DNA from 2 places in the Streptomyces sp. NPDC002265 genome. Region 1 is predicted to be linked to the other one. Evidence: riboswitches for the same ligand, from Rfam matches in the RefSeq annotation. Region 1 holds a riboswitch; the other holds the start of a gene.

Region 1 (4,034 bases):
TGACCCGGTCCGAGACGCTGCGCGGCCCCACCGACGATCCGGCCGTCGTGCGGGAGGCGGCGGCCAGGCTGCTCGACTCCGTGGACACCACGGGCGGTGTACGGCTGCTCGGGGTGGGCGTGACGGGGCTGGCCGACTACACGCAGGAGGATCTGTTCGCGCAGGCGGCCGGCGAACAGGCGGGCGCCGTGGAGCAGGAGGCGGCAGCGGACGAGTCCGTACCGCAGCCGCCGGAGCCGGTCGAGCGGCACTGGCCGGCCGGACACGACGTACGGCATGCCGAGCACGGGCCCGGGTGGGTGCAGGGCAGCGGTCTCGGCCGGGTCACCGTACGGTTCGAGACGCCCGACTCGGCTCCCGGCCGGGTGCGGACCTTCCGGATCGACGACCCCGACCTGGAACCGGCGGATCCACTGCCACTGGTGCGGCGAAGACCGGTGGAGGCCGAGGATCCGGGAGCGGTCCGCGGCGCCGAGGAGGAGGATGCGGCGGCCGAGGGGGAACCGCCGGCCGAGGAGCCGTCGAGCGCTGCGGAGCACGCGGCCGGCTGACGGCGGGCTCGGAGACCTGACGGGTGACGGGACGGAGCCCCGGCTGTCCGGAACGTCACGGACCGGAGGGAGGCTCGGGGCGTGCCGGTGCGGTGCGATCTCCGTCACCGGGCATCCGGTGCACCCCGATCGCCGTCGACGGTGACCAGGCAGGTCGGCGAGGGGACCAACTGTCTCCGGCGGGCGTGCCGGGCCTGGCCGCGGCAGCTCTCCAGGGCCACCGTGGGCCGGCGGGTGCGGGCGCCGGCGTCAGGACTCGTCCGGGCCGGCCAGCTTGCCGAAGTCGTGGTCCGGGAAGGGAGGCGGGGCTGCGATGTCGAGGCCGTAGTGGTGGTAGAGCTGGAGTTCCTGTTCGGGGGAGAGGTGACGGCCGACGCCGAAGTCGGGGGCGTCCTTGATCAGAGTGCGGTCGAACGGGACGCGCAGTGCGCCCTCGACCAGTTCGCTGGGCTCGAGCGGGACGAAAGCGTCCCTCGAGAACAGACCGGTACGTATGGCTGCCCACTCCGGTACACCGGTGGCGTCGTCGAGGTACACCTCGTCGACGGTTCCGATCTTTGTGCCGTTGCGGTCGAACGCCTTGCGGCCGATCAGGTTGCGCGGATCGACATCGGTCTGCACGGTCCCTCCTCCAGGTCGCAAACTCATCCGTAAGCACTACAAAAGAGCACATTCAGGAAGGTGGCCACTCGAAGACTCCCGTGTTGAGGTCGCTGGTACTCTGGCAAGCGGCTGCTGACCCCGTGCGGGAGAGTCCTCCGGACATCACCGGAGGCGCCGAAGGAGCAAATCCTCCCCGGAATCTCTCAGGCACACGTACCGCACGGACGAGGTCACTCTGGAAAGCAGGACGGGTGTCGACGACCCGCGTCCTCACCGACGGTGAAAGCCGGTGACCCCATTCCGGGCGATCCGGTGAAGCTCTCAGGTTGAGATGACAGAGGGGGAGGCCGTCCGGGTACCCGCGCCAGGGTGCCCCTCGCAGGTCGCGTCAGACCAGGAGGCCTCCGCAATGACCGCCCACCGTATTCCGCTCTCCGAGCTCGAACAGGGAATCCCGTTCGAGCAGCGCCACATCGGGCCCGACCTCGAGGCACGGGCCAAGATGCTCGCCCAGGTCGGGTACGGCTCGCTGGACGACCTCACGGCAGCCGCGGTACCGGATGTGATCAAGAACGCCGACGCCCTGGACCTGCCGGGCGCGCGCACCGAGGCCGAGGTGCTGGCCGAGCTGCGCTCCCTGGCCGACCGCAACCAGGTCCTCGGCTCGATGATCGGCCTCGGCTACTACGGGACCTTCACGCCGCCCGTCATCCTGCGCAACGTGATGGAGAACCCGGCCTGGTACACGGCGTACACGCCGTACCAGCCGGAGATCTCGCAGGGCCGCCTGGAAGCGCTGCTGAACTTCCAGACGACGGTCGCCGAACTCACCGGGCTGCCGACCTCGGGCGCCTCGCTGCTCGACGAGGGCACGGCCGCCGCCGAGGCGATGGCGCTGTCCCTGCGCATGGGCAAGAACAAGAAGGGCCTGTTCCTGGTCGACGCGGACGCGCTGCCGCAGACCATCGCCGTGATCGAGACCCGCGCCGAGCCGACCGGCGTCGAGGTGGTCGTCGCCGACCTCAGCGACGGCATCCCGGCCGAGATCGCCGAGCGCGAGATCAACGGTGTCCTCCTCCAGTACCCGGGCGCCTCCGGTGCCGTGCGTGACCTCAAGCCGGTCATCGACCAGGCCCACGAGCTGGGCGCGCTGGTCACGGTCGCCGCCGACCTGCTCGCGCTGACGCTGCTCACCTCGCCCGGCGAGCTGGGCGCGGACATCGCGGTCGGCACCACCCAGCGCTTCGGCGTGCCGATGGGCTTCGGCGGACCCCACGCCGGCTACATGGCGGTGCACGAGAAGTTCGCGCGCAGCCTGCCCGGCCGTCTCGTGGGCGTCTCCGTCGACGCCGACGGCAACCGGGCCTACCGCCTCGCTCTTCAGACCCGTGAGCAGCACATCCGCCGGGAGAAGGCGACCAGCAACATCTGCACCGCGCAGGTGCTGCTCGCCGTGATGGCGGGCATGTACGCGGTCTACCACGGGCCCGACGGCCTGAAGGCGATCGCCGGCCGCACCCACCGCTACGCCACGCTCCTCGCCGCGGGCCTCACCGCCGGCGGTGTCGAGGTCGTGCACGGCGCGTTCTTCGACACGCTCACCGCGCGGGTCCCGGGCCGGGCCGCCGAGACCGTGGCGGCCGCGCGCGAGCGCGGGGTCAACCTGCACCTCGTCGACGCCGACCGGGTGTCCATGTCCTGCGACGAGACCACCACGCGCGCGCAGCTCGCCGCCGTGTGGACGGCGTTCGGGGTCGAGGCCGACATCGAGGCGCTGGACGCGGTCACCGAGGAGACCCTGCCGGCCGCGCTGCAGCGCACCGACGTCTACCTGACCCACCCGGTCTTCCACCAGCACCGCTCGGAGACCGCGATGCTCCGCTACCTGCGCAAGCTCTCCGACCGCGACTACGCGCTCGACCGGGGCATGATCCCGCTGGGCTCCTGCACCATGAAGCTGAACGCGACCACCGAGATGGAGCCGGTCACCTGGCCCGAGTTCGGCCAGCTGCACCCCTTCGCGCCCGCCGACCAGGCGCAGGGCTACCTCACGCTCATCCGTGAGCTGGAGGAGCGGCTCGCCGAGGTCACCGGCTACGACAAGGTGTCCCTCCAGCCCAACGCCGGTTCGCAGGGTGAGCTGGCCGGTCTGCTCGCGGTGCGCGGCTACCACCGGGCCAACGGTGACGACCAGCGGACCGTCTGCCTGATCCCGTCCTCCGCGCACGGCACCAACGCCGCCAGTGCGGTCATGGCCGGTATGAAGGTCGTCGTCGTGAAGACCGCCGAGGACGGCGAGATCGACGTCGAGGACCTCCGGGCGAAGATCGAGCAGCACCGTGAGCAGCTGTCGGTGCTGATGATCACGTACCCCTCGACGCACGGCGTGTTCGAGGAGCATGTCGCCGACATCTGCGCTCAGGTGCACGAGGCGGGCGGCCAGGTCTACGTGGACGGGGCCAACCTCAACGCGCTCGTGGGGCTCGCCAAGCCGGGGCACTTCGGCGGCGACGTCTCGCACCTGAACCTGCACAAGACGTTCTGCATCCCGCACGGCGGCGGCGGTCCCGGCGTCGGCCCCGTGGCCGTGCGGTCGCACCTCGCGCCGTACCTGCCCAACCACCCGATGCAGCCCGCGGCCGGTCCGGAGACCGGTGTCGGCCCGATCTCGGCGGCCCCGTGGGGTTCCGCGGGCATCCTGCCGATCTCGTGGGCGTACGTCCGTCTGATGGGCGGCGAGGGGCTCAAGCGGGCCACGCAGGTGGCGGTGCTCTCCGCCAACTACATCGCCAAGCGCCTGGAGCCGCACTACCCGGTGCTCTACACGGGCCCCGGCGGTCTGGTCGCGCACGAATGCATCATCGACCTGCGGCCGCTGAC
Region 2 (4,034 bases), on a different contig from region 1:
TCCTTGACCCGGTCGATGGCGATCTGCTCGGCGACGTCGACGTGCTCGCAGCCGCCGTAGTAGCGGCGGCCCGGGTAGCCCTCGGCGTACTTGTTGGTCAGGACCGAGCCCTGTGCCTCCATCACCGCGACCGGCGCGAAGTTCTCGGAGGCGATCATCTCCAGGGTGGACTGCTGGCGGCGCAGCTCGGCGTCGACCGCGGCGGCGATGTCCGGGTCGAGCTCGTGCAGGGGCGTGTTCAGAAGCGACATGTGTCCGGGACTCCTCAGCCGGCGGAAAAGGCGGTGTACTCGTCGGCGGAGAGCAGCTCGGCGGGCTCGCCCGTGACGCGCACCTTGAACAGCCAGCCGCCCTCGAAGGGGGCCGAGTTCACCAGCGACGGGTCGTTCACCACGTCCTCGTTGACCTCGGTGATCTCGCCGTCGACGGGGGAGTACAGGTCGCTGACCGACTTGGTCGACTCCAGCTCGCCGCAGGTCTCGCCCGCGGCCACCGTGTCACCGACCTCCGGGAGCTGTACGAAGACGACATCGCCGAGCGCGTTGGCCGCGTGCTCCGTGATGCCGACCGTCGAGACGCCGTCCTCGGCGCCCGACAGCCACTCGTGCTCCTTGCTGTAGCGCAGCTGCTGGGGGTTGCTCATGGCCTGAATTCTCCTGTACGCAGGGAAGTGCTGCTGAATGGGGGACAACGGGAACCGCCGCTGAGCAGCGGAAAGTGCGCGGTGTCACATGTGGACCGCGCCCAGTGTCTACTTCTGGCGCTTGTAGAAGGGCAGAGCCACGACCTCGTACGGCTCGTGAGTGCCCCGGATGTCCACGCCGACTCCCGGCGCGCCCGGCACCGCGTGTGCCGCGTCGACGTACGCCATGGCGATCGGCTTGCCCAGCGTGGGGGACGGCGCGCCCGAGGTGACCTCGCCGATCACCTCGCCGCCGACGACGACCGCGAAGCCGGCGCGCGGGATGCGGCGGCCCTCGGCGACCAGGCCGACCAGGACGCGCGGCGGGTTGTCCTGGGCGCGGGCGGCCGCCTCGGTCAGCGCCTCGCGGCCCACGAAGTCACCCTCCTTCTCGAACTTCACGACCCGGCCGAGACCGGCGTCGAAGGGCGTCAGGGAGGTGGTCAGCTCGTGCCCGTACAGCGGCATGCCCGCCTCCAGGCGCAGCGTGTCCCGGCAGGACAGACCGCACGGGACCAGCCCGACGGGCGCGCCCGCCTCGGTCAGCGCCTGCCACAGCCGCTCCGCGTCGGCCGGGGCCACGAACAGCTCGAAGCCGTCCTCGCCGGTGTAGCCGGTGCGCGCGATCAGCGCGGGGACGCCCGCGACGGTGCCGGGCAGGCCCGCGTAGTACTTCAGGCCGTCGAGGTCGGCGTCGGTGAGCGACTTGAGGATGCCGGGGGACTCCGGGCCCTGCACGGCGATCAGCGCGTAGGCGTCGCGGTCGTCGCGGACCTCGGCGTCGAAGCCGGCCGCCCGCTCCACCAGCGCGTCGAGCACGACCTGCGCGTTGGAGGCGTTGGCGACGACCATGTACTCGGTCTCGGCCAGCCGGTAGACGATCAGGTCGTCCAGGATGCCGCCGTCGGCCTGGCAGATCATGGTGTAGCGGGCGCGGCCGACGCCGACGGAGGCGATGTTGCCGACCAGGGCGTGGTTCAGCAGCTGCGCGGCCTGCGGGCCGGTCACCGTGATCTCACCCATGTGCGAGAGGTCGAACAGACCGGCCTTCGTGCGCACCGCGGTGTGCTCGTCGCGCTCGGAGCCGTAGCGCAGGGGCATGTCCCAGCCGGCGAAGTCGGTCATGGTCGCGCCGAGCGAACGGTGCAGGGCGTCGAGCGCGGTGTGACGGGGTGGCGTGCTGCTCATCGGACGGTCGTCTCCCAATGCGATGGGTCCCCCGCGCGGGAGCGAATCCGAGCACGGGGAAGGGCGAGGTCGTTCCTCCCCATCTGTCATCGGAACCTGAGAGGTTCGTCGTGACCACTCGGGGACACGACTTGCACCTTGGGTGGGACCGCTGTCACAGCGGTCCGCTTTTCAGATGTGCCTCGCCCACGCGGTAACGGTGCCTGAGAGATTCAAGGGAGGGACTTGCTCCTTCGGCGCCCCGGGCAGCACGGCTGCCGGGAACTCTCCCGCGCGGATTCAAACGGCCGGTATGCAGTTGGCGCGCACATCATTGCACGCCTCGTCGCGCCGGGGGCAGGCCCTCCTCGCCTCCCCGGGGCACGGGCCCGCCGTGCTCGCGCCCCGGGGGTGCGCCCGGCGCGCCCGGCCGGGGGCGGGCCGCCGCTGTCACCGGCTTGTGGCGGAACGAGCACGAAATCCCGAAGCGCCACGCATTACCTTCTCTTTACGCTCAGTGGGGAAAGGACTTACCTGACCCCAGGGGAGGACGATCACGGTGAACAGGATCACGGCGTATGTGGCCGGCTCGGCCACCGCACTGCCCGAGCAGAGCGCTGCCCCGGCGGTCGAGACGCGCGCCCCGCGGCCCGCACCGGTCGTCCGCGATCTGCGCGAGCGCTCCGGGCACAGCCCGCACGGCCTGGTCTTCGGCCCCCACGACCTGGTCGTGGTCACCGGCCTGCCCGGCAGCGGCAAGTCCACGCTGATGCGGCGGGCGGTACGGGGGGTCGGCGTCGACTCCCAGGACACCCGCGACCGCTGGGACGGCCGGACGCCGCGCTTCCTGCCGTACGCCGTCTACCGCCCGCTCGTCCGCCTCGCCCACTACGCCGGGCTGCACAGGGCGCTGCGCGCGGGCGGGGGAGTCGTCGTGCACGACTGCGGCACCCAGGCCTGGGTGCGCGACTGGCTGGCCCGCGCGGCCCGCCGCCGGGGCGGCACCCTGCACCTGCTGCTGCTCGACGTCACCCCGTCCGCGGCACTGGCCGGGCAGCGCGACCGGGGCCGCGGTGTGTCGCGCTACGCCTTCCTGCGCCACCGCCGCGCGGCCGCCCGGCTGCTGCGCGCCGTGGAGCGGGGCGAACTGCCCCGGGGCTGTGCCTCGGCGGTCCTGCTGGACCGGGACGCGGCGGACGTCCTGCGCCGGATCGACTTCGCCCCCTGACCGGTTCCGCCGCCGATCCGTCCCGGGGACGATCCCGCGCGGGCCCGTACCGGTTAGCCTTTCAGCCACAGCAGCGGTTCCCAGCAGGCGGTAGAGAGATGGACTTCCCGGCGGACCTTCCCGCGGACCTTCCCGCGGGCTTCCCCGCACAGGCGCACCCCCATCCGCACGGCGGATGGCCCGGCAACGAACTGGAGGAGGTGCTCTCCGCCTCGGTCGGCGTCCCGACGGCCGGCGGCCGGATCGTCGAGGTCCTCGGCCGCAGCTTCGTCTGGGTGCCGCTGCCCAACGGCGGCGGCCCGCACAGCGGCCCCCTCGACCTGCCCACACTGGAGATCGAGGGCCAGGTGTACGTGCCGGTCTTCAGCTCCGAGGAGCAGTTCCGCCAGGTCGTCGGCACGCACATGTCGTACACCGTCGCGCCGGCCGTGGAGTTCGCCCGCGGGCTGCCGCCGCAGGCCGGCCTCATCGTGAACCCCGACGGCGTGGTGGGCATCCCGCTGCCGCCGCCGGCCGTGGCGGAGCTGTGCCGCAGCGGGCGGACCCCGCTGGACGGGTTCGCGAGCGGCGGCCGGGTGCGGCTGTTCGAGCCGGACTGGCAGGACGACCCGGTGGACTTCCTCGCCGCGGCATCGGCCGAGTTCGCGGAGACCGGGGTCGTGCTGACGGCCCGCCGCGCCCTGGCCGAGGTCGAGACCGGCGAGCCCGTGCTGTTCGTCGGGGTCGAGCTGTCCCGGTGGGAGGGCGACCTGCGGGTCCTGCCGATGGACGCGCTCGGCCGGGCGCTGGCCCGGGCCGCCGTCCGCTGGCCGGTCAACCTCGTCCTGCTCGACGTGGTCGAGGACCCGGTGACGGAGTGGATGCGGGAGCGGGTGCGCCCGTTCTACCAGCGCGGCCACTGACGGCGGACGCGGACACCGGCGACCGGACAGCGGTTGTCGGCCACCGGACACCGGC

What was found. Region 1 has a riboswitch for glycine ahead of gcvP (aminomethyl-transferring glycine dehydrogenase). Riboswitches for the same ligand answer to the same signal wherever they lie in the genome.
Region 2: another riboswitch for glycine. It lies ahead of gcvT (glycine cleavage system aminomethyltransferase GcvT); the one in region 1 lies ahead of gcvP (aminomethyl-transferring glycine dehydrogenase).

The regions. Positions count from the first base shown of each region.
Region 1 covers NZ_JBEOWS010000247.1:506-4,539, reverse strand. The annotation lists gene ABT085_RS32465 (DNA polymerase IV) at 1-551, shown strand, start outside; gene ABT085_RS32460 (PRC-barrel domain-containing protein) at 801-1,172, opposite strand; glycine riboswitch at 1,288-1,383, shown strand; gene gcvP (aminomethyl-transferring glycine dehydrogenase) at 1,564-4,034, shown strand, end outside.
Region 2 covers NZ_JBEOWS010000007.1:52,795-56,828, reverse strand. The annotation lists gene glyA (serine hydroxymethyltransferase) at 1-251, opposite strand, end outside; gene gcvH (glycine cleavage system protein GcvH) at 266-643, opposite strand; gene gcvT (glycine cleavage system aminomethyltransferase GcvT) at 752-1,870, opposite strand; glycine riboswitch at 1,944-2,051, opposite strand; glycine riboswitch at 2,052-2,152, opposite strand; gene ABT085_RS02520 (AAA family ATPase) at 2,403-3,077, shown strand; gene ABT085_RS02515 (enhanced serine sensitivity protein SseB) at 3,176-3,979, shown strand.